DNA from 4 places in the Mesorhizobium sp. ArgA1 genome. Region 2 is predicted to be linked to each of the others. Evidence: predicted binding sites of a transcription regulator. Region 2 holds the regulator's gene; each other region holds the start of a gene.

Region 1 (7,853 bases), 280 kb from region 2:
CCAGCTACCCCTGCTCGGCCTGGATCCTGTTGTAATCATGGATCGTGCGGCTCAACCTGCGGCGTAGGAAATTCGAGATGTTGTCGAAGATGAACACCACAAGCAGCGTCAAAAGCACCATGTAGAAGACGTTGGCCCAGTTGGAGTTGGTGCGCATCGCTTCCCAGAGTTTCAGGCCGATGCCGCCGGCGCCGACGGCGCCGATGATGGTGGCGCCTCTGGTGTTGGATTCCCACTGGTAGAGCGTCTGGCTGATGAAGACCGGGATCACTTCCGGCATCACGCCATAGCGCTGCACCAGCAAGCCGTTGGCGCCGGTCGACTTGATGCCCTCGCGCGGCTTGTCGTCGATGTTCTCCAGGCTTTCCGAATAGGTTTTGCCGAGCGTGCCGATCTCGGTGAAGAAGATCGCGGCGCTGCCGGCCAGCGGCCCCGGGCCGAAGGCGCGGGTGAAGAACAGCGCCCAGATCAGCATGTCGACCGAGCGCATGAAGTCGAAGAAGCGCTTGAGCACCTGGCCGAGCAATCCGCTCGGTGTGATGTTGCGGGCGGCGAAGAAGGCGAGCGGGAAGGCGACGACGCCGCCGAGCAGCGTGCCGAGAAACGCCATGACGATGGTCTGCAAGAGTTTCGTCCAGACATCGCCGTGCTGCCACTGCGCATTGTTCCAGATGTTGTCGCCGGCCAGCGCGAGGTTCGAGGTGCCGGGCTTCAGTTCCGGTCCGGACCAGATCAGCGAGATCACTTCACCGGCCGATTTGCCGAAGAAGGGCGAGCGCGTGTCGAAAACGAAATTCGCCCAGCCGAGGAAACGCCTGCGAACCTTGACGCGGTCGACGGTGACGCGCACCTCGCCGACGAAGCCCATTTTGGCGACGATCTCGTCATCATGCGCGGTGATCCAGCCGGGCACCGGGCCCGAAATCACCGGCTTGCCGCTGGTCAGCGCGACCGGCACGGTCTCGCCAAAGGCCGTGATCGTCGCCCTGGTCTTGTCGAAGGTGACGGACTTGGCCGGACCGTCGATCAGGACGGTGAATGTGCCGTCCGCATTCTTGACGACCCAGTCGGGATTGGGATTGTCGCCGAGTGCTGAGAAGCGCGGATATTTCGGCGTGATCTCGGGCTGGTCGAGGCGGAATTCGGGCTGCAGGTCGTAGCTGATCCACTGCGACAGGAAGAGCGGCAAGCGCTCCCAATGCGAGTCCCTCATCACCTGCGGCAGGTTGAAGAACCACAAGGCGTAGCCGAGGTAGAGCACGATCCCGGCGAACAGGAACAGCGGCCCAAAGCGCTTGTAGGCCGGCCGCGGGAACACCTGGGGATAGCGCTCCTCGATGGACGATATTTGCTCGGCGGTCATCGTTGCCATGATTAGGCGCTCATCAGAAAAGCCTGCTCGCCGACAAGCTTGCGGCGCAGCCAGGCGGAGAACTGGTCGACGATGAAGATCGTCGTGAACAGCAGCAGCACCAGCGCCAGCGTCTTGGCGCCGAAACCCCGCGAGATCGATAGCTTCAATTCCTCGCCGATGCCGCCGCCGCCGACGGCGCCGATGATGGTCGACGCGCGCACATTGATCTCGACGCGCAGCAGTGTGTAGGACATGAAATTGGGCAGTACCTGCGGCAGGTCGGCAAAGCGCACCCGCTCGAACCAGTTGGCGCCGACGGCCCTCAGGCCTTCCTCGGCGCGCATGTCGATGTTCTCGTTGATCTCGTAGAACAGCTTGCCGAGCGCGCCGATCGAATGCAGGCCGATGGCAATGATGGCGGCGATCGGACCGGTCGAAACGATGGCCGCGAACAGGCCGGCAATGACGATCTCCGGAAAGGCGCGCAGCAATTCCATGAAGCGCTTGACGACGAGGCGCAACGCCGGATGCGGCGTCAAATTGCGTGCGGCGATGAAGGAGAACGGCACGGCAAAAATGAAGCCGATGAAGGTCGAGACCAGCGCCACGTTCACAGTGGTCAGCATCAGCTCGAAATATTCGGGGATGTAGAAGCTGCCCCAGACATAGACGCGGCCGAGCGGGAAGTTGTATTCCTGCGTACCCTTGTCATTGGGCGAGGCGATGTCGAACAGCGCCCGCCAGACATCGTTCCAGTCCTTGGGGATCAGCCAGCTCAGGAAATCGAGAATATGCGGCAGCCGGTCGAAGAAGTGACCGGCATTGGCCTCGTCGGCGAACCACATGCTGGAAAGCGTCGCGGCCAGCAGCAGGGCGATGCCGAGGAGGGTGTAAAGCCGCCGCAACGAGAGCTGGCGGCGCCAGGCACTGGCTACCTGCAAGGTCGTGTCAGAGCGGACTGTGGCTGAGATGGTCATGATCGTGGACATGCAAAAAGGGCGGCGCTTGGCAACGCCGCCCTTTTCGATTTTGCCGTCAGCCGCCGATAGCAGCTTTGCGGGCTTCGACGATGACGCTGTAGAAGTCCGGCTTGACCGGAACGTAGCCGGTGAAGTCGCCGCCTTCGACGCCCTCGAAGCAGGCCTTGTCCTTCTTCGGCAGGTCGGTGAAGAAGGCGGTGAGCTTGGCGGTCATCTCGTCGCCGAGCGCGGTGCGAACGACCAGCGGGCCGTTCGGGATCAGGCCCGAGCGCCAGACTTCGACGAAGTCGTTGGGGTCGACGGCGCCCTTGGCAACTTCCTTGTGGAAGGTGCCGGAGGTGTAGCCGTTCTTGAAGTCGCCGATGCCCGAGGAATCGTCGACGGCCACGTCGACCTTGCCATCGCGGACGGCAAGCACGTTGTTCTCATGGCCGCCATTGAACTGGGTCGAGGCGAAGAAGGTTTCATTCGAAGCGCCGGTGTCTTTCGGGATCTGGGTCAGAGGGATCAGGTAGCCCGAGGTCGAATCCGGATCGGCGTAGCCGAGCTTCTTGCCCTTGGCCGACTTGATGTCGGTGATGCCGGAGGATTTCAGCGCCAGGCCGATCGAATAATAGCCGGTGGCGCCGTCGGTCTGCTGGGTGGTGAGGATCGGGGTGACCGCCTTCGGATCCTTGATGTAAACGCTGGCATAACCGGAAGCGCCGAGTTCGGCGAAGTCGAGCGTGCCGCCGAGCAAGCCCTGGATGACGCCGTCATAGTCGGCGGCCGGGAACAACGACACTTTTTCGAAGCCGAATTCGGTCTTCAGATGGTCGGCCAGGCACTGGTAGTTGCGCAGGCGGTCGGTCTCGTTCTCGCCGCCGAGGATGCCGACGCGGAATTCCTTCATGTCGGCCGCATGAGCGGCACTGGTGGCCATGGCGAGCACCGAAACGGCGCTGAAAACCATCTTCCTGAACATTTTATCTCTCCTGTAGATTCCGGCCCCGCGCCGGCAGCGTTCTTGATTTTGACAGATGCCCTTGACGCGGGCCGGCGATCCCAGCCGCTCAGTAACCCGGGAATGCGGGTTCGAGCGGGCTGGCGGATGCTTCGATCTTTTGCTTGTAAGCGATGCTGGTTGAGGTGATGGCCTCGGAGATCTCGGCGCCATTGGCGTCGGCGCCATAGACCTGGCGTACGGCTTCGCGGTTGAGTGCTTCCGGCGGGCCGTCGAAGACGATCTTGCCGGCCGCCATGCCGATGATACGGTTGCAATAGGTGCGGGCGGTGTCCAGCGTGTGCAGATTGGTGACGACGGTGATGCCTTCGCGCAGATTGATGTCCTGCAAAGAGTCCATCACCACCTTGGCGTTGAGCGGGTCGAGCGAAGCGATCGGCTCGTCGGCGAGCAGCACCTTGGGCTGCTGCATCATGGCGCGGGCAATGGCGACGCGCTGCTGCTGGCCGCCGGACAGCGTGCCGGCCGGCTGCAATGCGGTGCGGGCAATGTCGAGACGTTCAAGCGCTGCGATCGCTTCGGCGCATTCGGCGCGGGTAAACATGCCAAGCAGGTTGGAGAAGGTCGAGCGATGATTGAGCCGACCGAGCAGAACATTGGTCAGCACATCGAGGCGCGGCACAAGATTGAACTGCTGGAAGATCATGGCGCAGTCGCGCTGCCAGCGCCGAAGCGGCGAGCCGCGCAGCCGGGAAACCTCGGCGCCGTCAAAAAAAATCGACCCCTGGCTGGGGTCGATGAGACGGTTGATCATGCGAAGAAGGGTGGATTTGCCGGCGCCGGAACGGCCGATGATTCCGACCATCTGACCCTGCGGAATCGACAGGTCGATGGCGCTGACGGCGGTGTTCTTGCCAAATCGGCGGGAGACGCCGCGGATTTCGAGGGTTGCTGACATGGCGTAGCTTCCAGTCCAGTCGCAGTTTGAAGGTCCGTTAACCCTCGCTAGCGCAGCCGCATGAACCTGCGGTGTCGGATTGATGTCAGTTTTGTTACCACCCACAGGCCCGTAGGCGACGGGTGACTGGTGCGCAATGGTCAGCCCAGCACCAGCAGCTCCTCGAAATGCTTCATGTCCCTGAAGCTGCAGAATGCCGGGGCCTTGAGTTCGATCACCGGGGCCTGCCGGGAGAACCGAGCGAGACAGTCTTCGAACAGATCCTGCCATGCGGCCGCCCTGTCGTCGGCAAGACGGCGGATCTGGTAGGCAAAGGTGATGTGGAAGGCATAGCTGTCGTGATCGGGATGGCGATAGCCGAACGGCACCGACAGCGCGTCGCGCCATGCGCTCATGGCGCGCACATCGTCATCGGTCGCACCGGCAACGGTGAGACCGGTCGGCACGACCTCTATCACTTTTATGTTGAACGGGGCGAGGCCCTCGAAGCCTTTCAAGCGTTCCAGATAGAGGTTGGTCATGTCCTCGATGCTGGTGTCGAGCGGCACGTCCTGCGGCCAGTAGGGCAGGCGGCGGCGATATTCGATGATGCCTTGGAACAGCGTCATGTGCAGGCTGGATATGGGCGTGAAGGCGAGGCGATCGGCGTCGGGCATGGCAAGCATGCGCTCGCGCACCTCGATGACCACCGCTTCGGACGGTGAGCCGTTCACGAGATGGCTGACGACCGTGTTGCCGGGTTCGGGCAGGAAATTGCCTGACGTGTCGTAGCGGGTGCCGAGATGCACCGGTGGTTTGGGGTTGGTTCCTTCGAAATAGCCGGCGAGCGAGGGTCTGATAGTTTGGGGCATTGCGATCTCCAAAGGGAACACCGCCTCCTGTCCGACTCCTGTGTCAGAGATGTGAATCGGGCTGGTCTTATGACGACAATGTGATGGGCTACGCGCCGTACTTGTCCAGGAAGGCTTCCGCCTCGAGCTCGCGGAAATCGTCGAGCGCGGCGCGCAGGCGGGCGTGGTCCCAATCCCACCAGGCGAGCGCCTGGTAGCGCTCGGCGGTGCGGCGGTCGAAGCGCTCGCGGATCGGTTTTGCCGGCACGCCGCCGACGATGGTGTAGGGCGCGACATCCTTCGACACGACCGCGCCGGCGCCGACCGCGGCGCCGTCGCCGACGGTGACGCCGGGCAGGATGGTCGAGCCGTGGCCGAGCCAGGTGTCATGGCCGATGGCGACGCGCCTGGCGCGGCGCTGGGCGAAGAATTCGCTCTCGTGCTCGGCGTCGTCCCAATAGTCGGAGGCGCGATAGGTGAAGTGATGAAGCGTCGGCCGCCATGTCGGGTGGTTGGTGGCGTTGATGCGCACGGCGGCTGCGATGTTGGAGAACTTGCCGATGGTTGCGCACCAGACGGCGCAATCCTGCATCATGTAGGAATAGTCGCCGAGAATGCTCTCCGAGACCCGGCTGCGGTCGGCGATCTCGGTCCAGCGGCCGAGCGTCGAATTCTCGACCTCCGCCGTCGGATGGATCAGCGGCGTTTCCGACAGTTTTCTCGTCATGCCGCGATTTTTCCCGGAGCGAAAGCGGTGACGTCGATGATGCGGTCGGCAACCGCCTCGCGCACATCGTGGTCATGGAAGATGCCGAGCAGGGCGACATCAGCCGCCTTCTTGGTGGCGATGAGTTCGATCACCACGTCGCGGTTGGTGGCATCGAGCGATGCGGTCGGCTCGTCGAGCAGCAGGATCGGGTGCTCGGTGATGAAGCCGCGCGCGATGTTGACGCGCTGCTGCTCGCCGCCGGAGAAGGTCGCCGGCGGCAGCGCCCAGAGTTTTTCCGGCAGGTTGAGCTGCGCCAGCAAGGCGCGTGCCTTGGCTCTGGCTGCCTCGCGTTCCGCGCCGCGCTCGACCAATGGTTCGGCGACGACATCGAGGGCCGAAACGCGCGGCACGGTGCGCAGGAACTGGCTGACATAGCCGATCGTTTGCCGGCGCACGGCAAGCACCGTGCGCGGACTGGCGTTGGCGAGATCGATCAGGCTGTCCTTGTGCTGGACGATGATCTGGCCCTCGTCGACGGCATAATTGCCGTAGAGCATCTTGAGGATCGAGCTCTTACCGGCGCCGGACGGGCCGCCGAGCACGGTGCATTCGCCCGCCTTGATCGAGAAGGAGACACCGGCGACGACAGGCAACTTAATGCCGTCGCGCAGATGCATGGTGAAGCTCTTGGCGACGTCGGAAACAACGAGGGGCGTCGGCATGGTCACACCTGTAGAATGGAAGAAACGAGAAGCTGCGTGTAAGGCGCGCGCGGATCGTCGAGTACGCGGTCGGTGAGACCGCTTTCAACGACGCGGCCGTCCTTCATCACCATCATGCGCTGCGACAGAAGCCTGGCCACCGCGAGGTCATGGGTGACGACGATGGCGGCGAGGCCGAGATCGGTGACCAGTCCGCGCAGCAGATCGAGCAGGCGCGCCTGCACAGAGACGTCGAGGCCGCCGGTCGGCTCGTCCATGAACACCAGCCTCGGCCCGGTCACCAGGTTGCGGGCGATCTGCAGGCGCTGGCGCATGCCGCCGGAAAAGGCGCGCGGCTCGTCGTCGATGCGGTCCTCGTCGATCTCGACGCGCGACAGCCAGTCGACGGCGGTGGCGCGGATTTTTCCATAATGGCGATCGCCGACCGCCATCAGCCGCTCGCCGACATTGGCGCCGGCCGATACCGTCATGCGCAGGCCGTCGGCCGGGTTCTGGTGGACGAACCCCCAGTCGGTGCGCATCAGGAAGCGGCGCTCGGCCTCGCTCATGCGGTAGAGCTCGCGGAACTGGCCGTCGCGCATGCGGTAGCTGGCGGTGCCGGAGGAAGGCAACATCCGTGTCGACAGGCAGTTGAGCAGCGTCGTCTTGCCCGAGCCGGACTCGCCGACGACAGCCAGGACTTCGCCTGGCCAAAGATCGAAGGTAACGTTCTCGCAGCCGACGCGCGAGCCGTAGAATTTGGACAGCGCCGAGACGCGCAGCAGCGGTTCGTCGGTCATTGCGCCGGCTCCAATTTTTCCGGGGTAGAATGGGTTTCCGAGATTTCCGGGGCAAGATGGCCGCGATGGCCGTCAGCGCGCCGCTTCTCGCAATGATCGGTGTCGGAGCAGACGAACATGTGGCCGCCATGGTCGTCGAGGATGACCTCGTCGAGATAGACATTCTCGGCCGCGCACAGCGCGCAGGGCTGGTCGAAGGTCTGGACCTCGAACGGATGATCCTCGAAGTCGAGGCTGACGACATCGGTGAAGGGCGGCACGGCATAGATGCGCTTTTCGCGACCGGCGCCGAACAATTGCAAGGCCGGCGAGCGGTGCATCTTGGGATTGTCGAACTTCGGCGTCGGCGACGGGTCCATGACATAGCGGCCCTCGACCTTGACCGGATAGGCATAGGTGGTGGCGATGCGGCCGTGTTTGGCGATATCCTCGTAGAGCTTCACATGCATGAGGCCATATTCCTCCAGCGCATGCATCTTGCGCGTCTCGGTCTCGCGCGGTTCGAGGAAGCGCAGCGGCTCGGGGATCGGCACCTGATAGACCAGCACCTGGCCGGCGCTGAGCGGATGCTCGGGGAT
Region 2 (7,853 bases):
CAGATGGTGTTCCAGCACATACTGCCGCTTGCCGCCCCCGGCATCCTGACCGGCACCATCATCGGCCTGGCGCGTGCGCTCGGCGAAACAGCGCCGCTGCTTCTGATCGGCATGGTCGCCTTCGTCGCCGACTATCCGAAGACGCCTTTCGATCCGGCGACCGCGCTGCCGGTGCAGATCTACATGTGGGCAAACGAGGCCGAACGCGCCTTTGTCGAGCGCATGTCCGGCGCCATCATCATCCTGCTCGTCTTCCTCATGGCCATGAACATCACCGCGATCGTGCTTCGGCGCCGGTTCGAGCGGCGCTGGTAGAAAAAAGGCAATTTGGTATGAACATCATGACCGAACAGTCCCTTGAAAACGCAGTGGGCGACAAAATGAACGCCAAGTCGAACGAAGTCATCAAGATGCGCGGCGACAAGGTCGGCGTGTTCTACGGCGAGAAGCAGGCGCTGTTCGACGTCAACCTCGACGTCCGACAGAACCAGGTGACGGCGCTGATCGGCCCGTCCGGCTGCGGCAAGTCGACCTTCCTGCGCTGCCTCAACCGCATGAACGACACCATCGATTCGGCGCGGGTGACCGGCAAGATCACGCTGGACGAAGACGACATCTACGACAAGAGCATCGACGTCGTCGAACTGCGCGCCCGTGTCGGCATGGTGTTCCAGAAGCCCAATCCGTTCCCGAAGTCGATCTACGAAAACGTCGCCTACGGTCCGCGCATCCATGGGCTGGCCAAGCGCAAGTCCGACATGGACCAGATCGTCGAATCCAGCCTGAAGAAGGCGGCGATCTGGAACGAGGTCAAGGACCGCCTGCAGGAGCCCGGCACCGGCCTGTCCGGCGGTCAGCAGCAGCGTCTGTGCATCGCGCGCGCCATCGCCGTGTCGCCGGAAGTGATCCTGATGGACGAGCCCTGCTCGGCGCTCGACCCGATCGCCACCGCCCGCGTCGAGGAGTTGATCGACGAACTGCGCCAGAACTACACGATCGTCATCGTCACGCACTCGATGCAGCAGGCGGCGCGCGTGTCGCAGCGCACGGCGATGTTCCATCTCGGCTACCTGGTCGAGGAGGGCGCCACCGACAAGATGTTCACCAACCCCGACGACAAGCGCACCCAGGACTACATTACCGGCCGCTTCGGCTGAGCCGTCCAGCGGTTGAATTTTCAGGCACGAGGACCAGGATCATGGGTGAACATACCGTCGCATCCTTCGATGAAGAACTGGGGCAGATCAGCAAGCTGATCCGCGACATGGGCGATCTGGCCGGCTCGATGGTGAGCGGCTCGACCAAGGCGCTGCTCACTTCGGACAATGCGCTGGCGCAGCGCGTCGTTTCCGACGACGCCATCATGGACGCGCGCCAGCGCGAACTCGACGACCGCGCCATCACGCTGATCGCCAAACGCCAGCCGATGGCCAACGATCTGCGCGCCGTGGTCGGCTCGATCCGCATGGCCGGAGACCTCGAACGCATCGGCGATCTCGCCAAGAACATCGCCAAGCGTGTCGGCACCGTCGGCTTGAGCGTCACGCCGCGCGACCTGTCGCATTCCATCGATGCGATGGCGCAGCTGGTGCTGATCCAGGTGCAGGGGGTTGTCGAGGAATATGCTGCGGCAGACGCGGCAGCGCTGGCGAAGCTCAGGAATGACGACGAGCGCATCGACGTCAAATACACCTCGGTGTTCCGCGAGCTTTTGACCTACATGATGGAAGACCCACGCAACATCACGGCCTGCACGCATCTCCTGTTCTGCGCCAAGAACCTGGAGCGCATCGGCGATCATGTCACCAACATTGCCGAAAATGCGTATTATGTGCTGACCGGCCAGCAATTGCCCGCCAATCGCCCGAAGCAGGACGAAACGGCGATGGCCACATCGCCCTGATAAAGGTGAACTGCTGATGATTGCGCCACGCATCATGGTCGTGGAGGATGAGGAGCCGCTGGGCGTGCTGCTCCGCTACAACCTCGAATCCGAAGGCTACCAGGTCGAGGTGGTGACACGCGGCGACGAGGCCGAAATCCGGCTGCAGGAAAACGTGCCGGATCTCTTGGTGCTCGACTGGATGGTGCCGGCGGTGTCGGGCATCGAGCTCTGCCGCCGGCTCAGGATGCGGCCAGAGACCGAGCGGCTGCCGATCATCATGCTGACCGCGCGCGGCGAAGAGAGCGACCGCGTGCGCGGCCTGTCCACCGGCGCCGACGACTATCTGGTCAAGCCGTTCTCGACGCCGGAGTTCATGGCGCGGGTGAAGGCGCTGCTGCGCCGCGCCAAGCCCGAAGTTCTGTCCAGCGTGCTCAAGGTCGGCGACATCGTGCTCGACCGCGAGTCGCACCGCGTCTACCGCAAGAAGAGCGAGATACGGCTGGGGCCGACCGAGTTCCGGCTGCTCGAATTCATGATGCGCCACCCCGGCCGGGTGTTCTCGCGCAGCCAGTTGCTCGACAATGTCTGGGGCGAGACGATCTATATCGACGAGCGCACGGTCGACGTGCATGTCGGGCGCCTGCGCAAAGCTGTCAACAATGGCCGCATGCCGGATGTGATCCGCACCATCCGTGGCGCGGGGTATGCGATCAGGGAAGACTGATCAGGCAACGCTCTTTCCAGCGCCCGCTCGCGCCTGCACGCCCGGCGCGAAAATCTCCTGGTCGACAAAGGTCAGCGCGCGCATGGCGCAGCCTTCGCGGATCAGCGGCAATTCGTTCGGCTCGGTGTCGAAAGAGATCGATTTCGAGTGCTGGCCGCCGGCGGTCTGGGCGATCGCCCCGCGCAGCGCCGGCTCGATCAGGTCGAAGGCGGCGGCGCTGACGCCGACCATCGCGACCGGTGCCGGATCGATCAGCGCGAACAGGCTGCCGAGGCCGAAGCCGAGCGCCTCGCCGGCCTTGCGGTAGGCTTCGCGCTCGGGGCCATCGGTCTCGCGGGCACGTGCAGCCAACGCCCGCATGTCGGCGTCGCCGACATCGACCGGTTCGGCATCCTCGCTCATCATTTTGGCGCTGCGCCAGATGGCGTAGTTGCCGGCATAAGCCTCGACGCAGCCGCGCCGCCCGCAGCGGCACAGCGCGCCGCCGGGCCGATGGATCATGTGGCCGAACTCGCCGCCCGACGAATGGGTGCCGGTGAACAGCTCGCCCTTCAGCACCAGCCCCATGCCGATGCCGTGCGAGAGCAGGATGGCGATGAAATCATCGCGATAGCGCTCAGGCTGGCGCCATTGCAGCGCCACCGCCATCATGTTGCAATCATTTTCCATGGTGGCCTGTATGCCGAATTCCGCTTCCAGTATGTCGGCGAATGCAATGTCTGTCAGCGGCGTGATCGGCGACCACAGCATGGCGCGCGCCTGCGAATCGGTGATGCCCTGGATGCCCATGGCGATGCGGGCGATGCTCTGGACATCGAGGTCGGGGTCCTCGAGCCGCCGCCGCACGATTGCCGTGCATTCGCCGATCAGCTCGTCGCGCGGCATGGTCAACGTATCCAGCCGGCGCTGCTCCTCGGCGACCACCTGGCCGGCATAGTCGATGACAGTGACGGAAAGGAAATTAAGCGACAGCACCACGGTCATCACCGCCGCCGCTTCCGGATTGAGGCCCAGGCCGACTTGCGGCCGGCCGCGTTTCAGCGCGCCGGTCTCGCCTGGCTTGCTCTCGGCCAGGATGCCTTCCGCAATCAGGTCGGACGAGATTGCCGATATGGTCGAATGGCTGAGGCCAGTGGTCGCCGCGATCTCGGTGCGCGACGGCTGGCCGGCCCGGCGCACGGCCGAAATCACCATCGCACGGTTGCGACGGCGCAGATCGTCGTGGCGGATTCCAACCGACATCTTTTTTGTTTCCTCCCGGTCCTCCTCCCGCCTCATGATAGTGAGGGCGGTCGGTGACACCAGCAAATATTGGCAGAAGCAGGCCGCGCTGTCATTGTTTATTGCGAGTCCCGAAAAAATTCACTGAGGCCATCAGATTCCATCAGAATCGATGTTGACAGGGTCTCGCCGTTGGACCAGTATTTTTTCGAGGCTCGAAAAAATAGAGCCTCTGTGTGCCGGCCTTCGGGCCAGTTTTGTCGCGCCGCGCGCGGCGCAGGGAGGATTATCATGAACAGATTTGCAGCCGCCATGCTGGCGGGTGTCGCCATGTCGCTGACGCTGGTGTCGGTCGCGCAGGCGAAGGACAAGGTCATCGGCGTGTCGTGGTCGAACTTCCAGGAAGAGCGCTGGAAGACCGACGAAGCGGCGATGAAGGCGGCGATCGAGGCGGCCGGCGACAAGTACATTTCCGCCGACGCGCAGTCCAATCCCGGCAAGCAGTTGACCGACGTCGAAAGCCTGATCTCGCAGGGCGCCAACTCGCTGATCATCCTGGCGCAGGACGCCTCGGCCATCGGCCCGGCGGTGCAGAAGGCGCTGGATGAAGGCATCCCGGTCGTCGGCTATGATCGCCTGATCGAGAACAAGGACGTCTTCTACCTGACCTTCGACAACAAGGAAGTCGGCCGCATGCAGGCCCGCGAAGTGTTCAAGGCGAAGCCTGAAGGCAACTACGTCTTCATCAAGGGGTCGGGTTCCGACCCGAATGCCGATTTCCTGTTCTCGGGCTCGATGGAAGTGCTCAAGGAAGCCATCGATTCCGGCAAGGTCAAGAATGTCGGCGAGGCCTACACGGATGGCTGGCTGCCGGCCAACGCCCAGAAGAACATGGAACAGTTCCTGACCGCCAACGACAACAAGGTCGATGCCGTGGTCGCGGCCAATGACGGTACCGCCGGCGGCGTCGTCGCCGCGCTGACGGCGCAGGGCCTGGCCGGAACCGTCCCGGTCTCGGGCCAGGACGGCGACCATGCCGCGCTGAACCGCATCGCGCTCGGCACGCAGACCGTGTCGGTGTGGAAGGATGCGCGCGAACTCGGCAAGAACGCCGCCGAGATCGCCTCGCAGCTCGCCGACGGCAAGAAGACCGGCGACATTGCCGGAGCCAAGGACTTCACCACGCCTGGCGGCAACACCGTCAAGTCGCTGTTCCTGACCCCGGTTGCCATCACCAAGGACAACCTCAACGTCGTCATCGACGCCGGCTGGATCAAGAAGGACGAAGTCTGCGCGGGTGTCGCCGCCGGCAGCGTCGCTGCCTGCAACTGATCTGCCGACTTCAAGTAGAGTAACGCCGCGGCTGACAGGCCGCGGCGTTTTTTCAAGGCAATTTGTGTTTCCGCCGCGGGCGGCTAACTTCTAGGCTGTGGTCCGGCATCCGCGTCAGACGGCAAGCCGCTGGGAGGACATCATGACCGACACGACCTCGACTTCGCAGGCCGACACCGCGCGCGCGTCGGAACTCGGCGCGGTCGCGCGCTTCCTGAAGGCGACGGAGATCGACACCCGCATGCTCGGCATGGTCGGCGCGCTGGTGGTCATCTGGGTCGGCCTGCACATCCTGTCGGGCGGTCTTTTTCTGACACCGCGAAATCTGTGGAACCTGTCGGTCCAGACATCAGCGGTCGCCATCATGGCCTCCGGCATGGTGCTGGTCATCGTCATGCGCAACATCGATCTGTCGGTTGGATCGGCCGAAGGGGTGATCGGCATGGTCATGGGCTTCGCGCAGGTGCATTTCCTGGTGCGTTTTGTCGGGCTTGAGCTTGGCAATCCCTGGATCTGGGTGCTGGCGCTGGCGATCGGCCTGGCGCTCGGCCTTCTCATCGGCGCCTTCCAGGGTTTTATCATCGCCTATCTCGAAGTGCCGGCCTTCATCGTCACGCTCGGCGGCCTGCTGGTCTGGCGCGGTGCGGCCTGGTGGGTGACCAGCGGCCAGACCGTGGCCCCGCTCGATGCCACCTTCCAGCTGATGGGTGGCGGTCCCGCCGGATCGATCGGCGCGACCTGGAGCTGGGTCGTCGGCATCGTCGCCTGCCTTGCCGTGGTGTTCGCGCTGTTCAACGGGCGCCGACAGCGCAAGCGTTTCCGCTTTCCGCTGCGACCGATCTGGGCCGAGACGCTGATAGGCACTGTGACCTGCGCAGCCATCCTGGGCGCGGTGTGGGTTGCCAATTCCTATCCATGGCCGGTCGGTATCGTGAAGCGGTATGCGGAGGCCAACAACATCGCCATTCCCGAAGGCGGGCTGTTCATCGCCCATGGCATCGCCATTCCGGTGCTGATGGCTGTGATGGTGGGCATCGTCATGACCTTCATCACCAAACGCACGCGTTTCGGCCGCTATGTCTTTGCCATTGGCGGCAACCCGGAAGCCGCCAACCTCGCCGGCATCAACACACGCTGGGTCACCATGAAGGTGTTCATGATCATGGGCGTGCTGGCTACGATCGCCGCTGCCATCTCGTCGGCCAGGCTGAATTCCGCGACCAACGCACTGGGCACGCTGGACGAGTTGCTGGTCATCGCCGCCGCCGTCATCGGCGGCACGTCGCTGGCCGGCGGTTCGGGAACCGTGATCGGCGCCATGCTGGGCGCGCTTTTGATGCAGTCGCTGCAGTCCGGCATGGTGCTTCTCGGCGTCGACTCGCCGCTGCAGAGTATCGTCGTCGGCGCAGTGCTGGTGGTCGCGGTGTTTCTCGACACCGTCTACCGCAAGCGCGTTTAGGAGGAGAACGATCATGGAAAAGACTGCCTCCGCAAACACCGGCACAGCGCTGATCGACATGCGCAACATCTCGATCGCCTTCGGCGGCATCCGCGCCGTCGACGATGCATCCATCGATCTTTTCCCGGGCGAGGTCGTGGCGCTGCTCGGCCACAACGGCGCCGGCAAATCGACGCTGATCAAGATCCTGTCGGGCGCCTACAAGCGCGATGCCGGGCAGATCTTCGTCAACGGCCAGGAGGCTTCGATCTCCAACCCGCGCGACGCCAAGAAATACGGTATCGAGACCATCTACCAGACGCTGGCGCTGGCCGACAATGTCGACGCCGCCGCCAACCTCTTCCTCGGCCGTGAGCTGATGACCGGCTGGGGCACGCTCGACGATGTCGCCATGGAAGCCGAGGCGCGCAAGGTGATGGGCCGGCTCAACCCGCGTTTCCAGCGCTTCAAGGAGCCGGTGGTCAAGCTGTCGGGCGGCCAGCGCCAGTCGGTGGCGATCGCGCGCGCCATCCTGTTCAACGCCCGCATCCTGATCATGGATGAACCGACGGCGGCACTTGGGCCGCAGGAAACGGCGCAGGTCGGCGAGCTGGTCAAGCAGCTCAAATCCGACGGCATCGGCATCTTCCTGATCAGCCACGACATCCATGACGTGTTCGAGCTTGCCGACCGCGTCTGCGTGATGAAGAACGGCCAGGTCGTAGGCACCGCGCGCACCACCGATGTCACCCAGGACGAGGTGCTCGGCATGATCATCCTCGGCAAATGCCCGCCTGGCGCCATTCCCGGGCCGGGCGCGCTGAAGATCGCCGCCTGAGACATGCGCCATCTTCGGCTGTTCTGCGATGCGCGATCGATAAGCCGGCTAATATCTGGACCATGATGTGCCAGCTGTCACGATGGTTTGGCCTCGCCATTGTGTTGGCGCGGTGACATGCCATAAAGGTTCCAGATACATGGGCCGCAGCATCCTTTGAAGAAGTTTTTCCCGATCGTCGCCTTCATTGCCGTCGCGCTTATCAGCCTGACGATGGCGGGCTTCGCCTACTTCGCCACCCAGGAGGCGGCGCGGATCAAATTCGAGGCGACGGCCGACGATGCGCTCAACCGTATCGAAAGCCGCATCGACCTGCATCTTTCGCTGCTGCGCTCGACCCAGGCCCTGTTTGACGCTCGCAATGGCGAGATTTCGCGAAGTGAGTTCAAGGCCTTCTTCGGCGCGCTCGACCTCG
Region 3 (7,853 bases), on a different contig from region 2:
GGTGGTCTTTCCATGGTCGACGTGCGCGATGATCGCGATATTACGAATTTTCATGTTGTGGTCTCGGGAGCGTTGCAGGCAGCAGGCCAAAAGGCGCCGCCTCTTTCGGTTGCGCGGCTCATACAGGGTTTTTCGCAATTGCGAAAGAGGAGGCGCATCACCAAATACTCATCAAATCTTAAGCATCTCGGTGTGAGATGGTTTTGTTAACCAAGGCGGGAACCTTTCAGGGCCCGGGCAGTTCGAAATTCATGACCGACAAACTCAACCGATTTTGGCCACTCATCGCTTCGGTCGCATTCGCTGGCCTGCTGGCCGCCAATGCCGCCCAATCGGCCGCGACGTTGAAGGAAGCCAATCCCGCTTCGTCATCCGACCAGACGGCCGAACAGATGTTTGCCGACGCCCCAGACGGCGTCGACCCCGTGGTGACCGGCCCGGTCAGCGCGTCTTTCAAGCAGAGGCAGCAGCTAGCCGGCTGCGACAGTGCGGTTTGGCCGAAAATTCCGACGGTTTGCTATCCGGATTGAGGGGCGCTGCCCCCTCTCCCCCCTTGAGGGGGAGATGTCGCCGAAGGCGACAGAGGGGGTTGTATCGCGTGAAGCGCCGACCTCCTGCGCTGCGATTGAAGGTTGAGCCCTGTCGAACCGACCCCCTCTGACCGCTTCGCGGCCATCTCCCCCTCAAGGGGGAAGATCAAAGTCAGCCTAAGCCGACCGCACCGGGTCCAGCGTCACCTTGTAGAGCTCATTGTCGTCACGATCCATCAGCCGCACCGTCAGCTGCTCGGTAGCGCCTGAAATATCCACCAATCCGAAGAACTGCAGGCCGGCCGATGGCGGCAGGTTCTGGCCCTGTTCGGCGATCGGCGCCTTGATGAATTTCAGCTCCGGCCCGAAGGTCATGTCGAAATCGTTGGGGCCGAACGTACCGGCATGGATCGGGCCGGAGACGAATTCCCAGAACGGATTGAAATCCTGGAACTGCGCCTTGTCGGGGTTGTAGTAATGCGCGGCTGTGTAATGCACGTCGGCCGTCAGCCACACCGTGTTGGTAATGCCGGCGTTCTTGATGTAGCGCAACAGGTCGGCGATCTCGAGCTCGCGGCCCTTCGGCAGACCATTGTCGCCATTGCTGACGGCTTCCGCACCGACCTTCTTGGTGCCGTCGTCCCAGACGACGAGGCCAAGCGGCATGTCGGCGGCGATGATCTTCCAGGTCGCCTTGGAGTTGGCCAGCTCGCGCTTCAGCCATTTGGTCTGCTGTTCGCCGAGCATGCGGGACTCCGGCGTCATGGTATCCTGCATGTCAGGTCCGTTGGGGCCGCGATAGGAACGCATGTCGAGGAAAAACACGTCGAGCAGCGGCCCGTGAGATATCTTGCGATAGACGCGGCCGGGTTCCGACGGCTCGTAGCGGATCGTCGTCATCTCATGGAAGGCGCGCGCCGCACGGGCCGCCAGCACATGGATGGATTTTTCGGTGTAGCGGCTGTCGGCGCTCAGATTCTTCGAATCCGACCAGTTGTTCAGCACTTCGTGGTCGTCCCACTGGTAGAAGGTCGGGCAGATGGCGCTCAAGGCGAGGACGTTCTTGTCCATCATGTTGTATTTCCACTGGTCGCGGTACTCGTCCAGCGTCTCGGCGACCTTGCGCTTGCCGTCGATGAGCACGACGTTCTTCCATTTGCCGCCGCCCGGCAGGTCAACCTCATCCTTCATGGCGCCATCGGCATAGATCGTGTCGCCGGAATGCAGGAAGAAGTCGGGCGTATGCTTGGCGATGGTGGCGTAGGTCTTCATGCCGGTCTCGTCGATGCCCCAGCCCTGGCCGGCCGTGTCGCCCGACCAGGCGAATTTGATGTCGCGCTTCGAGGCGGGCGCGGTGCGGAAGCGCCCGACGATCGGCTCGGAGACGACATTGATGTCCGAGAGATCGGCGGCCGTCATGCGGTAGAAAATGTCCTGGTCGGAAGCGAGGTCGGTGAGCAGCCGCTTGACCGTAAAATCGCTGGCCGGCGAGGTGTCGAGCGGCGCCAACCGGGTGGCATTGGCGAAATTCTCCGTCGACGACACTTCGAACATGACGCGCGACGGACGGTCCGTGCGCGTCCACACCATGCCGCTCGAGGCATCGACATCGCCGGACTGGACGCCATGGGTGAAGGCCGGGCGCTGGCTGGCGCGCGAATAATAGGGCAAAGCGAGGCCCGATGCGCCGAGCAGACCGGCCGCACTCGCTGATGTGACGAAGGCGCGGCGGGTCAACGAGATCTTGTTCATGGCTGTCTCCTGATGGCTTGAACGAAGCCGCCAAACTCCGGCGTCAATGTTTCAGGAGCATCTCGGGATGATGAAGGTTTGATAACAACCAACCTCTTCCTTCCCCCCTTGTGGGGGAAGGTGGATCGGCGCGTAGCGCCGAGACGGAAGAGGGGTGTTCCAGCGGAGTGAGACGTCTGCGTTCCCTGGAACACCCCTCATCCGTCGCCTTCGGCGACACCTTCTCCCACAAGGGGAGAAGGGGAAGACCAGCTCTAAGCCGCCTGCGGCTCCGGCTCGAACGCCGGCCTGCTGGTATTGATCAGCAGCGAGATACAGGCTGCGATGATCGCGGTCATGCCGGCGATCAGGAAGGCCAGTTCGTAATTGCCCTGCAGCTCGCGCATGGTGCCGCCGAAGGCGGCGGCGGTTGCCGCACCGACCTGGTGGCCGGCGACGATCCAGCCGAACACCAGCGGGCCGCTGCGGTCGCCGAAGGCTTCGTTGGCGAGCCTCAGCGTCGGCGGCACGGTGGCGATCCAGTCGAGACCGTAAAGCACCGCAAAGATGATCAGGCTGGTCGCGGAGAAGCCGGAATAGGGCAGATAGATCAGCGACAGGCCGCGAATGCCGTAATAGACGCCGAGCAGCTTGCGCGGGTCGAAACGGTCGGTGAGCCAGCCCGACAGCGTCGTGCCGATCAGGTCGAAGATGCCCATCAGCGACAAGAGGCCGGCAGCCTGCACCTCGGCGATACCCATATCGCCGCAGAAGGAGATCAGATGCGTGCCGACCAGCCCATTGGTGGTGAAACCGCAGATGAAGAAGGTGGCAAACAGATACCAGAAGACGCGGGTGCCGGCGGCGCGGCGCAGCGTGTTGAGCGTATGCGCCAGGAAATTGCCTTGCGATGCCGGCGACACCGGCGGCACGTCATCGGCCTCGGCGCCATAGCGCACCATGCCGATCGAAGCCGGACGCTCCGGCACCAGCAGCCAGACCAGCGGCAACAGACAGGCGGTGGCGACAGAGACGGCGATGGCGACCGGCTGCCAGCCGCCGGACTGGGCGAGCGAGGCGAGCAGCGGCAGGAACACCAGCAAGCCGGTGGCGCTGGAGGCTGACATCAGGCCCATGACAAGACCGCGATTGGTCTTGAACCAGCGGTTGACGATGGTGGCGCCGAGCACGGTGGCAACAGCACCCGAGCCGATACCGGAAAACACGCCCCAGGTGAGGAACAGGTGCCAGGGCTCGGTCATCAGCAGGCTGAGAGCGGTCGAGCCCGACATGATCATCAGCGAGGCAAGCAGCGTACGGCGCAGACCGATCCGCTCCATCAGCGCTGCAGCAAACGGTCCGGTCAGGCCATAGAGGAAGATGCCGATGGCAGCGGCAATCGAAACGGTATCCCGTCCCCAGCCGAAGCTCTTGTCCAACGGCAGCATCATTACGGAGGGCGCGGAACGCAGACCGGCCGCGATCAGCAGGCAGAGGAAGATGACGCCGACCACGACGAAAGCGTAGCGCTGGCCAAAGGGACGGGATTGAGCTATCATGTTACTGACCGGTACGTTGCAATGAGGTGATGGCCTACATACGTACCGGTCAGTAACATTGTCAAGCGGGTTGTTTGCATGTCATCGGACAAAAATGTTGAAGCGTCGATCAGCGAGGCACCGCCGGCCCCGAAGGCAGCGGACAAGATCCTCGACGTGGCCTACGACCTTTTCTACCGGCAAGGCATAAGGGCGATCGGCGTCGATGAGATCGTCAGGCGCGCCGGCGTCACAAAGCCCAGCCTCTACCGCAGTTTCCCCTCCAAGGACGAACTGGCCGCCTCGTACCTCAGGCAATATGACCGCGAATATTGGGAGCGTTTCGACGAAGCCGTGGCCGCCCATCCCGGCGACCCGCGCGCACAGCTCAAGGCTTTCCTGACCCGCGTCGGCAAGCGCACGCAAAGACCGGCCTATCGCGGCTGCGGCATGACCAACGCGGCGGTGGAATATCCCGAACACGGCCATCCGGCGCGCGTCGTCAGCGAAGCCAACAAGCAGGAGCTGCGCCACCGCCTGCGCGCCATGGCCGCAGCGATGGGTGCGCAGGACCCTGACACACTGGGCGACGGCCTGCTGCTCCTGATCGAAGGCGCCTATATCAGCGGCCAGCTGTTCGGCCTCGGCGGCCCGGCGGCATCGGTCGCCCGCAACGCGGACCTGCTGATTGAGGCGAGCTTGAAGAAATAACATTTGACGATACGCTGCGGCAGCTCGAAACGGGTTGTCCGCCATGCGCACTCTTCTGCTCTCGCTTGTCCTTGCCGGTTTCTGCCAGGCAGCCCATGCCGATGGCATATCCAGCGTCTACACCGACCTCGACTCGCAAAAGGATTGCGCCACCTACGCGCAAGCTGAGGAAGGCGACGGCGACTGGGCCGAACTCGCCTGCTCCGGCTATAAGGGCTTTCCCGTGCTGATCGCCTATGACGACGCCCGTGAGTCGCTGTTTTACGGCTTCCCGCCCAGCAGCGACATGACGACGGTCTGGGAGAGCTTTTCCGGATTCAATTCGTCAGGCGCCAAGGTCGAGTGGCGTATCGAGACCAAGGGCGACGTCGTCGTTCCCTTCCCGTCATCCACCGCCGCTCGATCAGCAACCCCGAGGACGAGAACAAGCCGACCGAAGTGCTGCTCGTCGCCAAGGTCGCCCAGATGGATGCCCGCGACGGCTGCACAATCGGCCTGGTGCTCGCCACCGGCAACCCGCAAGCCAATGACCAGGCGCGCAAGCTGGCCGACGAAAAGGCAAGGACCTTTGCCTGCGGCAAGGACAAGCACACCGTCATCGGCAACGTCCCGGCCTTTGGCAGGGTGGATAACTGAGCGGGCTACTTAGCCGCCTTCGCCCGCGCGATCGCGTCGACGATCATCTTCTTGGCGTATTTGGAATCGTGCCAGCCTTCGATCTTCACCCATTTGCCGGGCTCCAGATCCTTGTAGTGTTCGAAGAAGTGCTGAACCTGGTCACGGGTGATCTCGGGCAGCTGCGTGTATTCGGTGACGTTTTCGTAGCGCAGCGTCAGCTTCGGCGACGGCACGGCGATGATCTTCTCGTCCTGGCCGGCATTGTCTTCCATGATCAAGACGCCGATCGGGCGCACATTGATGACGCAGCCCGGCACCAGCGCGCGCGTGTTGCAGACCAGAACGTCGATCGGGTCGCCATCGCCCGACAGCGTGTGCGGCACGAAGCCGTAATTGCCGGGATAGCGCATCGAGGTGTGCAGGAAGCGGTCGACGAACAGCGTGCCGGCCTCCTTGTCCATCTCGTATTTGATCGGCTCGCCGCCGATCGGCACCTCGATGATGACGTTGACGTCCTCAGGCGGGTTCTTTCCGCTGGCAATGGCCTCAATGCGCATGGCTCAAATCCCTCTCTCGATTTTCCAGATCGATAGCGGGCGAGGCGCAATGGCGCAATGCGACGATTGGTACGGAGCGCTTATGGAAGCGCACAGTTTATGATGATTTGTAACCGAGGGCCGTCATTCCCAGACGAAGGCGACCTTCTTCAGCGCCCTCTGCTCGAAGACCTCGACGCCTTCGGCAACATCGCGGCCGCCAGCGCCGGCATAGAAGGCCAGCGCGTTCTGGTTGTCTTCCAGCGCCCACACCACCATGCCTTTCAGCCCGTGGTCGGCAAGCCGTGCCCGCGCCGCCTTGAACAGCCGGCTGCCGAGCCCGATGCCCTGATATTCCGGACGGAGGTAAAGCTCATAGATCTCGCCCTGCTGCCGAAGCTCGCGGGCGCGGTTCTTGCCGATCGTGGCGTAGCCGGCAATGGTGCCGCCGATTTCGACCACCAGCACGGTGGCGGCGCGGCGGATGGCGTTCGCCCACCAGTCGGCGCCGCGGCGGTTGATCATCGAGGTCAGCGAGCGATGCGGGATGATGCCGGAATAGGCGCCCTCCCAGGCCTGCTGATGCACGTCGGCGATGGCGCCGGCGTCGCGCGGTTCGGCTTTCCTGATGTCGATGCTCAGCGTATTCATGATTTGTTAACCATAAACCCGCATCGGCCATTTGCAAGAGTCCCGTCAGAGCGCACCTGACGTTTCGCACAGGCCATCATGGTAGGTGACGCCGAGGTAAAGCCTGCTTGAAAACGCGCTCGGCCGAGGCGGATGGCGCGGGTTTCGAGAACCGGAGCGAAGCGTACTTTTGTAGGTGAGCACCGGAAGCGTAGAAAACCGCGTCAGCCGTCCGGCTGAGGTGCGTTTGCAGGCGGGCTTTCAGATTTCGACGAGATGATCGTCCAGCTCATTGGCGTCGCCCGACGTAACCGGGAAATGCTCGGCCAGCACCGCGCCGACCTGCCCGATCGCCTTGACGAAGCCATCGGCGAGCCGGTCGTCGCCGGCATGCTGCGTCAGGTCGCTGATAACACCGTCCCAGACATGCTGGCCGACCTTGCTGTTGATGCCGGAGTCGGCGACCACTTCGGCATAGCGCTCTGCGATCGACACGAAGACCAGCACGCCGGTGCGCGCCGTGGTGCGGTGGACATTGCGGGCGAGGAACTGCCTGAGCGCATTGTCATGGGCTGCCTGATAACGCTGCCGGCGCGGCACCAGATGGATACGCAAGGCCGGCAGCGCCCACAAGAGCACCAGCACCGACGCCAGTGCCAGCAGCTCGGCGAGGACGAACTGCGGCAGCCGGATCGACAGCCACCAGGCCTCCAGCCCATAGGCGACGGCGAGGCTGACGATCAGCATGCCCAATGTCGCCATGAAGGCGGCGGGAAAGAAGTAGCCGTCGCTGGCATGCGCGACGACGCAATATATCTCACCGTCGGTTTTCGATTCGGCGGCGCGGATCGCGGCCGCGATGCGCTCGTGGTCCTGCGGGCTGATCGGTCGTGTTGCCATTCTTTTCACCAGCTCCCTGAAGACCCGCCGCCGCCGGACGACCCGCCGCCACCTGAAAACCCGCCGCCGCCACTCGAGCCCGACGACCAGCTGCTGCCGGAGCTTCCTGATGACCATCCACTGCCCGACGACGAACTCGTCGTCCAGCCGCTTGAACCCGACGACGACCCGCTCGGTCCCTGGCCATAGCGAAAGGTCATGCCCAGCCATTGATACACGCCCGGCGACAGCTTGGTGCCGAAGATCGGCGGCAGGAAGGCCATCGCCAGACCGCCGAGGAACATCGTCGCCCACAGGATCAGGAAGATCGCCACGATGGGGTCTATCGGTGCGCTGTGGTCGGCCGGATTGCTCTTGCCGCGCGCCTCGAGCTCTTCGGGATTGCCTTCCAGCACCATGACCATGTCGTCGACGGCTTTGGAAATGCCGCCGGAGAAATCGCCGGCGCGGAAAGCCGGTACCATGTCGTTTTCGATGATCAGTCTTGTGTGCAGGTCGGTCAGCGTGCCTTCCAGCCCATAGCCGACCTCTATGCGCATCTTGCGGTCGTTCTTGGCCACCAGCAGAAGCACGCCGTTGTTCTCGCCCGCCTGCCCGAGGTTCCAGAAGCGGAACAGCCGGTTGGCGTAAGGTTCGATCTCCTCGCCGTCGAGGCTGAT
Region 4 (7,853 bases), on a different contig from region 2:
CGGTCTCGTCTTCCCGGAGGTCCCCGTCTTTCCCAAGTTCATTGCCGTCATCTTCGTCTCCTGAATTGCCTCTATCTAGCACTTTCGTTGGATCGGTTCAAATTTTCCCTTGATCGAAGGGCGTGAAGGGTCTATATTTGAATCGATCCAACGAATTTTACCGACCGCCAATTGGATCGGTTCAATAGAGGAGAGTGCCATGCATCCGATGAATTATCTGTTCGAAGACATCTACGGCAATGACTGGGGCATCGCCTCCTTTGCCGCCACCCGCAAGCGCCGTGGCCAGACCGGCCCGTGGAAGCGCGACCTGCACTTCCTTGTGGAGCGCAAGCGCGGCTGATCGGCAAGGCATTTTCATGCCGGCGGATTGGATCGATTCAAATTTCCTAGGAAGGAGACCGAACCATGCATCCCGTAAAGCATCTGTTCGAAGACATCTACCGCAATTACTGGGGCATCTCGCCGGCCGCGGAGCGACCGGAAAGGCTGCGGCCGACCAAGCCTGCCAAGCGCAACCGCGACTTGCTGCCGGAACGCCGGCAGGATTGAGCCTCACTTGAGAATATCTGACGGGGCAGGGTTCTTGCCCCGTCAGGGACGTTGACGCACCAGCGCCGAGGCCGCGATCGCCAGCCAGCCTGCGATCAGCAAGCTGCCGCCGATCGGCGCCGACATCGGGAAGAGCCGCGATCCCAGGAAATCCCGGGCCAGCAGATCGCCGCAGAACAGGACAAGCCCAACGAGCAGCACCAGGCTGCCGATCCGCAAGATCCGGTTTGCGGCGGCGAGGCCGACAGCCAGAAACACCGGCGCATGCATGATCAGGAAGGATGCGGCGGTGCCCACGAAAGCGCCGCCCAGATGCGCCGATGCCGCCGACAGCGCTACGCCGCCTGCGCCGCACAGGCCGCCGGCGAAGACGAGGATGTTGGCGCTGCTTGCTGGTGCGGTCTCGGCGATACTCATGTCTCGGGCTCCGTGATTGACGATAGGCGGCTCACCCTGTCTGTCAGGATTTGCCTGATACCGCCAGCATGTCGCGTGTCCGGCGCGACTGGACCAGCCAGTTGTACACTGCACCGCCGGCCATCAGCACGGACGTGCCGAGAAACACCGCGCGCATGCCGAAATGGCCGCCGACGAAGCCGCCGAGCAGCGGGCCAGCGACCTGGCCGACATATTGCGCCGAGATCGCCAGGCCCAGCACATTGCCGCCGACGCCATCGGGAACATTGTGGCGGATGACACTGGTGATGCAGGGCAGCAGCCCGCCCAGCACCAGACCCATCAGGAAGCGCAAGCCGACGAGTTGCCAACTCTCTGTGACGAAGGCCTGCGGTATCAGCAGCATTGCCGAAACGGCAAGCGATGCGACGATGACGTTCCAGTGGCCGATACGGTCGGCGAGCTTGCCCAATCGCGACGCCGAGAGGATGGCGCCGAGTGCTGCCGCCGACATGACGACGCCGGAGGTCAGCGTCACCCGACTTGCGTCCGCGACCAGTTGCTGGACGTAGACGGTGATGATCGGCTCGATCGACATATTGGCGAAGGTGAACAGCATGCCGGTTGCCAGCATGGCCACCACCGGACGTTTGTCTGGAATCTGCGCCCAGCCACCCTTCGGCTTCTCCGTCGGTTTTGCCCGTGCTGGCGGGCGAGGGGTCTCCTTGATCAGGAAAGTCGTCGCCAGTGCCGCCAGGAAAATGACGCCGCCGGCGATCAGGAAGGTGGCGCGGATGCCGATCAGCGGCGGCAGCGCGCCGCCGAGCAGCGGGCCGACAAGGGAGCCTGCGGTGATGCCGGCCGACAGCACGCCGAGCGCCCAGCCGGAGCGGTCTTTCGGCGTCTGCATGGCGACCAGTATGGTCGAGCCCGAGGAATAGCCGCCGGCAAAGCCGATCAGCAAGCGCAGCAGCACCAGTTGCCAGACGGTCTGCACCATGCCAGTCAGCGACATGCAGATGGCCATGCCGAAACTGGCGCGCACCAGCATCACCTTACGGCCGTAACGGTCGCCCAGCCGTCCCCAGAGCGGCGCGACGAGGGCTGCGGCAAAGAAGGTGGCACCGAAAGCGATGCCGGACCATTGCACGATCGCCGCATGGCCGACGGCGCCCAGTTGCTCGACATAGAGCGGCAGGAACGGCAAGAGCAGCGTCATCGCCACAAGTGTGCTGAACGAGCCGGCAAAGCACACGAAAAGGTTGCGCCGCCAATGCACATTGTAGGCGGAGGGCGTGTCGGTCGCCTGCACTGAACTGTCCTGCGGCATGTGATGTCCTGTCCGCTTGCTGCGGATACCGTTTTGGGATACCAGAGTGGTATCCGTCTTGAACGCAAGCTTTGCCGCTGTCAATGCGGCGCTCTGAAACGTGATCGGCCAGACCTTGATGCGAGGCCGGTCGCCAGCAGCGGAACGAAAAATGTCGCAGATGCAGGCCGTCGAAAAAGCGCTTCGCGAGATGATCCTCGGCCTTGAGGTCGGTCCCGGCGAGCGGCTGACGGAACGCTGGATCGAGAGCCGCTTCGGGGCCTCTCGCACGCCGGTCAGGGCAGCGTTGCTGCGGCTCGAGACGGAAGGGCTCGTCTGCCGCGACGGGCGCGGCTGGACGGTGTCGCCGATCAACCTCGCCGAACTCGAACAGATCGCGGTCTACCGCGAGGCGGTCGAGGTCGCGGCCGTCAGGCTGACCTCGGCACTGGCCGACAGGAGCGCCGTCGATGTTGTCGAGGCGATGCTGGACTCCTGCGACGCCGCCACACCGCGCGAGGAATGGCACCGCGTCGGCATGGATTTCCACATCGAACTGGCGCGGCTCTCCGGCAACGAGTTCTTGTTCAGAGCGGTGCGCGATGCGATGACGCGGCTGTCGCGGGCGCGCTGGCTGGAGGTGCGCGACGAGGCTGCCATTGGCCGCGCCTGGAGCGAACATCATGCCATTCTGGCGGCGGTGCGGGCAGGTGACGCCGACGCAGCGGCAGCGCGGCTTTCCGCCCATATTGTTGGCAGCCGCGACCGCCTGGTGACGTCGCTGCACAATGACCGCCGTGGCCTGCGCGCCAGGGGATTTGCCGTCGTCGCCGCCTGATAAGAATCACGAAAACGATAGAACGCGGACAAGATCGTCTTTTCCGCCTCGCTTCGCGCACGCCGATGGCGTAAGGAGCGGCCATGGAAAACAACCGGTTTGAAACGCCCGTGACCGTAAAGTCGGCCACGGGGGGAGCCAATCAGCTCCTGCGCACGGCCCGCGAGGCGTCCGATTACCTGCTCAACAGCTGGCCTGGCAAGCGCAGCCCCAAGCACCGCGAGGCGCTGCAGGCCTGTCATGATGCGATTGCCGGCGACAAGCCCGCGATGATCGCAAGGCGCGCCTTCATAGCCGCGGCGCGCGAAGTCAACGTCTTCGTCAGCGACAAGGCCGCCTGATCGCAGCGGCTCCGGCCCGTTGCGGGGCCGGATCTCTCCCGTCCTGTTTGGCTATTCTTCCGTTTCAGTATCGGTTTCGGAACCGGCCTCGTTCTCAGGCTTGGAACGCTCCTTGGCTGCGACCTTGGCGGCAAGCTTCTCCGCCTTCTTGGCGGCCTTCTGCCGGTCGCGCTCCTTGCGTTCCTGACCGTAGTTCGGTGGTCGCGCCATATCGTTTCCTTTCGCTGTACCTGATCCTGCCTAGAAGCATTGGCCGGCAAACACAACAGCGCCGGGAGGGCAGATGCCAGCGGTTCTGGACTTGCGTGATGGCTAACACAATGGTTTAGAAAAGGCTGCGGGACAGTTGCTGGAGCCGCCGCCGACCGATTTCGAATCAAAACGACCGATGGCCACGCTTCAAAGAAACGCACAGAAGCTGATCTATTATGCGCGCAACGCCATGCGCGACATCGCGCCGCCGGTCCTGTTCCGGCGTCAGCTCGGTCGTCTGCTCGATCAGGCCAGGCTTTCCGATGGATCGGTCCGCCAGCGGCTCAACTACTACAACGCGCTGCGGCAGCCCTTCATACCCAGCCCCGAGGCTGTGCCGGTCAGCCGGCTGCCAACGGACCGCAGCATGTACTATTACGATCTGAAGGAGTTCACCCGCTATTTCGATCCGGGTCTGCGCATCGACCTGGAATTCGGCGACGTCATTGAAGTGCCGAAGATGCCGTCGATCGTCAAGGACCGGCCGATCATCGGCGACAACGGCAACGGCGTCCTGTTCAAGCTGAACAAGTTCCGTCATTTTCACATGCCGGCCGACGATGTCGCCTTCGCCGACAAGCATCCGCTCGTCGTCTGGCGCGGCGAACTCAACAATCCGATCCGCACCCTGCTGCTGGAGGCCGCCCGCGACCTGCCGATCTGCGATGTCGGCACGCCAAGGGCAACGGCGCCTCCGGAATACCGCAAGCCTTATCTCAGCATCGATCAGCAGCGACGCTACCGCTACATCATCTCGCTCGAAGGCAACGATGTCGCGACCAATCTGAAATGGATCATGAGTTCGAATTCGCTCTGCCTGATGCCGCCACCGACCTATGAGACCTGGTTCGCCGAGGGCCAGCTCGAGCCCGATGTCCATTATGTGCCGCTGGCGCCCGATTTCAGCGATCTGGCCGAGCGGGTGCACCACCTCGAGAAGCATCCGGCCGAAGCCCAGCGTATCGTTGCGGCGGCCAACGCCTATTGCCGCAAATTCACCAACGAGCAGGCCGAGCAGGCGATCAGCTTGCTCGTGCTCTACAAATATTTCGTGCTCAGCGGCCAGATCGAGCCCGATCCGGAGGTCTGGCGGTTTATCGCGGGCTAGCGTCAGATGGCGCTGCGGTCGAGCACCAGATCGGCTGGACCGAACCGGTCCTTCGCCGTGAACTGCTGGTGCCAGTAGGGATAGAGCACCTGCGGCCGGCTGACGGCATCGAGACGGTCGCGTTCGTCAGCGGTGAGGGCGAGTGCTGCTGCGGCAAGATTGTCCTTCAACTGGGTCTCGTTGCGGGCGCCGATCACCAGCGAGCTGACGGCCGGCCGGCCGAGCAGCCAGGCAAGCGCCACCTGCGCCGCCGAAACGCCGCGTGCCGCACCGATGTCGACCAGCACATCGACGATCCGCCACAGCAGGTCCTCGTCGCGGATCGGCGGTTCCGACCAGCCGCCGAGCTGGCGCGCGGTCGGGCTGTCACGGCGGTATTTGCCTGACAAAAGGCCACCGGCGAGCGGGCTCCACACCAGCACGCCAAGGCCCTGGTCGACCGAGATCGGCAAGAGTTCATATTCGGCTTCGCGCGCTTCCAGCGTGTAGTGGATCTGCTGGGTGACGAAGCGCGGCTGGTGCTGGCTGTCGCTGATGCCGAGCGCCTTCATCACCTGCCAGCCGGAATAGTTGGAGCAGCCGACATAGCGGATCTTGCCCTGGGCAACCAGCGTGTCGAGCGCCGACATGGTTTCCTCGAGCGGCGTCGTGCCATCCCATTCGTGCAGGAAATAGATGTCGATGACATCGGTTCTGAGGCGCTTCAGGCTCTTCTCGCATTCGCGGATCAGATGATGGCGCGATAGGCCTTCGTCGTTCGGGCCCTTGCCGATCCGCATGCGCGCCTTGGAGGCGATCAGCACATCGTTCTTGCGCTTGCCGCCGAGCGCCTCGCCGATGATCTCTTCCGACAGGCCGTTCGAATAGACATTGGCGGTGTCGATGAGGTTGATGCCGGCATCGATGCAGGTGTCGATGATGCGCGATGCCTCCGCGAGATCGGAATTGCCGACGGCGGCGAACGGCCCGCTGCCGCCGAAGGTCATGGTGCCCAGCGTCAGCGTCGAAACCTTCAGGCCTGAACGGCCAAGCGTGCGGTATTCCATATCAGATCCTCGTGATTTTAGTGGGGGAGGCAGATTTAGCAGGGAAGGGCGGGAAGCCAGAACGGGTCCGCCATTTGTAGGACAATTTGAGCGGCTTGTCGCCATGCCACGGCGACGGTTTGGCAATGCCTCGCCGATCTGTGCCGTGATCGACCGGCCGGCGGCTTGCAATAAAACCGTCATTGCCGGCCTATATCAAGTCGGCTCAGGGTTTCATGTCAGTCGGCAAGCGGAGCAGTGGAAATGACCGAGTTGAAGCAGAATTCTCCAGCCAGGGATTGGCTCGAAGCCGAACTCGCCGACACACTCGACGAAGACTATGAGCTGGAAATGTCGGAGCCGGCGCTGTCGCTGGAGATCGCCAAGATCTACAAGAACGCGCATCCGCCATCGATCGATCGCATGCAGTATTTTCGCGACCTGATCAGCCTGCAGTCGGAACTGATCAAGCTGCAGTCCTGGGTCGCCTATCACAAGAAAAAGCTGGTGGTGATTTTCGAGGGCCGCGATTCCGCCGGCAAGGGTGGCGTCATCAAGCGCATCACCCAGCGCCTCAACCCGCGCATCGCTCGTGTCGTGGCGCTGCCGGCGCCGACGGAGCGCGAGAAATCGCAATGGTATTTCCAGCGCTACGTGCCGCATCTGCCGGCCGGCGGCGAGATTGTGCTGTTCGACCGCTCCTGGTACAACCGCTCCGGCGTCGAGCGGGTGATGGGCTTTGCCGACCAGGATCAGGTCGAGCAATTCTTCCACGACGTGCCGGAGTTCGAGCGCATGCTGGTCCGCTCAGGCGTCACTTTGGTCAAATACTGGTTCTCCATCACCGACGAGGAACAACAGATGCGCTTCCTGATGCGTATCCACGATCCGATGAAACAGTGGAAACTGTCGCCGATGGATCTGCAGTCGCGCGTGCGCTGGGAGCATTACACCAAGGCCAAGGAAGAGACGTTTGCCCGCACCAATATTCCCGAGGCGCCGTGGTACATCGTCGAAGGCAACGACAAGAAGCGGGCGCGGCTGAACTGTATCGACCACCTGCTCAAGCAGATGCCTTACGAGGACGTGCCGCACGAGGAGATCACGCTGCCCGAGCGGGTGTTCAATCCGGAATACGAGCGCCAGGTGCTCCCGCGCGAGCTTTACGTGCCGGAGAAGTATTGAGCATTCTTTCCTTCTCCCCGTTTCACGGGGAGAAGGTGCCCGAAGGGCGGATGAGGGGCAGCGCTAACCTAAGGATTGGGTGCCCCCTTGCTGTCGCTGCCATGCTGGCCACTCAATCCCGAACCGGCGCGCCGCCCCTCATTGTCCTGCCGGACATTTTCCCCCCTTGCGGCCGTGAACGGGGAGAAAGAGGCCTGCACTAACCCCGCTTGATCGTCACATGCGTGGCAAGCTCCGTCGCCACCTGTTCGGTGCACTGATAGCCAAGCTTCAGCATATCCAGGCCGGCAAACAGGTTCTCGCCCTTGCCGAGCAGCACCGGCGAGATCGCCAGGTGCATCTCGTCGATCAGCTTCTCCTGGAGATACTGCCGGATGGTCGAGACGCCGCCGCCCACGCGCACATCCTTGCCGCCAGCCGCTGCCTTGGCTTGTTCGAGCGCCGAATGAATGCCGTCGGTGACGAAGTGGAACACCGTCCCGCCTTCCATTTCGATCGGATCGCGCTTGTAATGGGTCAGCACGAAAGTCGCCACATGGTAGGGCGGGTTGTCGCCCCACCAGCCTTTCCAGTTCTCGTCCGGCCACTCGCCGCGGATCGGCCCGAACATGTTGCGGCCGAGGATCCAGGCGCCGACATCGTCGAAGCTGCGGACGGCGAAGTCATCGTCGGTGTCGGTGGTGCCGCCTTCCTTGCCCATCACCATCTTGCGAAAGGTGCGGGTGCCGATCATCCATTTATGCAGATCTTCGCCACCGACGCCGAGCGGATTTTGCAGAGTCTGGTCGGGACCGGCGCCGTAGCCGTCGAGCGACAGGGTGAATGCATTCACACGAAGTTTGGACAT

The links. The regulator PhoB, encoded in region 2, activates phosphate uptake and scavenging genes when phosphate is short. The targets are predictions, from matches to a motif close to TGTCATNNANCTGTCAT.
Region 1: a site for PhoB is predicted at 4,307-4,323, ahead of phnC (phosphonate ABC transporter ATP-binding protein). Genes of this name have one in related genera too.
Region 3: a site for PhoB is predicted at 2,353-2,369, ahead of ACWGTI_RS22320 (alkaline phosphatase D family protein). Genes of this name have one in related genera too.
Region 4: a site for PhoB is predicted at 6,009-6,025, ahead of ppk2 (polyphosphate kinase 2). Genes of this name have one in related genera too.

The regions. Positions count from the first base shown of each region.
Region 1 covers NZ_JBSKBQ010000001.1:1,028,965-1,036,817, reverse strand. Annotated here, with positions in the region: gene phnE (phosphonate ABC transporter, permease protein PhnE) at 5-1,372, opposite strand; gene phnE (phosphonate ABC transporter, permease protein PhnE) at 1,375-2,331, opposite strand; gene phnD (phosphonate ABC transporter substrate-binding protein) at 2,390-3,298, opposite strand; gene phnC (phosphonate ABC transporter ATP-binding protein) at 3,387-4,235, opposite strand; gene ACWGTI_RS05010 (DUF1868 domain-containing protein) at 4,376-5,086, opposite strand; gene ACWGTI_RS05005 (DapH/DapD/GlmU-related protein) at 5,175-5,792, opposite strand; gene phnL (phosphonate C-P lyase system protein PhnL) at 5,789-6,496, opposite strand; gene phnK (phosphonate C-P lyase system protein PhnK) at 6,499-7,275, opposite strand; gene ACWGTI_RS04990 (alpha-D-ribose 1-methylphosphonate 5-phosphate C-P-lyase PhnJ) at 7,272-7,853, opposite strand, start outside.
Region 2 covers NZ_JBSKBQ010000001.1:1,312,533-1,320,385, reverse strand. Annotated here, with positions in the region: gene pstA (phosphate ABC transporter permease PstA) at 1-315, shown strand, start outside; gene pstB (phosphate ABC transporter ATP-binding protein PstB) at 333-1,157, shown strand; gene phoU (phosphate signaling complex protein PhoU) at 1,199-1,903, shown strand; gene phoB (phosphate regulon transcriptional regulator PhoB) at 1,920-2,609, shown strand; gene ACWGTI_RS06440 (ROK family protein) at 2,610-3,851, opposite strand; gene xylF (D-xylose ABC transporter substrate-binding protein) at 4,122-5,162, shown strand; gene ACWGTI_RS06430 (sugar ABC transporter permease) at 5,305-6,621, shown strand; gene ACWGTI_RS06425 (ATP-binding cassette domain-containing protein) at 6,635-7,438, shown strand; gene ACWGTI_RS06420 (CHASE domain-containing protein) at 7,595-7,853, shown strand, end outside.
Region 3 covers NZ_JBSKBQ010000011.1:124,119-131,971, forward strand. Annotated here, with positions in the region: gene typA (translational GTPase TypA) at 1-54, opposite strand, end outside; gene ACWGTI_RS22315 (hypothetical protein) at 252-530, shown strand; gene ACWGTI_RS22320 (alkaline phosphatase D family protein) at 708-2,282, opposite strand; gene ACWGTI_RS22325 (MFS transporter) at 2,537-3,820, opposite strand; gene ACWGTI_RS22330 (TetR/AcrR family transcriptional regulator) at 3,899-4,510, shown strand; partial or broken gene ACWGTI_RS22335 (hypothetical protein) at 4,554-5,146, shown strand; gene ppa (inorganic diphosphatase) at 5,152-5,685, opposite strand; gene ACWGTI_RS22345 (GNAT family N-acetyltransferase) at 5,809-6,315, opposite strand; gene ACWGTI_RS22350 (TPM domain-containing protein) at 6,556-7,194, opposite strand; gene ACWGTI_RS22355 (TPM domain-containing protein) at 7,200-7,853, opposite strand, start outside.
Region 4 covers NZ_JBSKBQ010000003.1:447,393-455,245, reverse strand. Annotated here, with positions in the region: gene ACWGTI_RS12095 (LacI family DNA-binding transcriptional regulator) at 1-51, opposite strand, end outside; gene ACWGTI_RS12090 (hypothetical protein) at 200-343, shown strand; gene ACWGTI_RS12085 (hypothetical protein) at 409-552, shown strand; gene ACWGTI_RS12080 (DUF423 domain-containing protein) at 595-969, opposite strand; gene ACWGTI_RS12075 (multidrug efflux MFS transporter) at 1,013-2,278, opposite strand; gene ACWGTI_RS12070 (GntR family transcriptional regulator) at 2,430-3,095, shown strand; gene ACWGTI_RS12065 (DUF982 domain-containing protein) at 3,179-3,436, shown strand; gene ACWGTI_RS12060 (hypothetical protein) at 3,488-3,646, opposite strand; gene ACWGTI_RS12055 (glycosyl transferase family 90) at 3,825-4,796, shown strand; gene ACWGTI_RS12050 (aldo/keto reductase) at 4,799-5,842, opposite strand; gene ppk2 (polyphosphate kinase 2) at 6,086-7,006, shown strand; gene ACWGTI_RS12040 (dihydrofolate reductase family protein) at 7,206-7,853, opposite strand.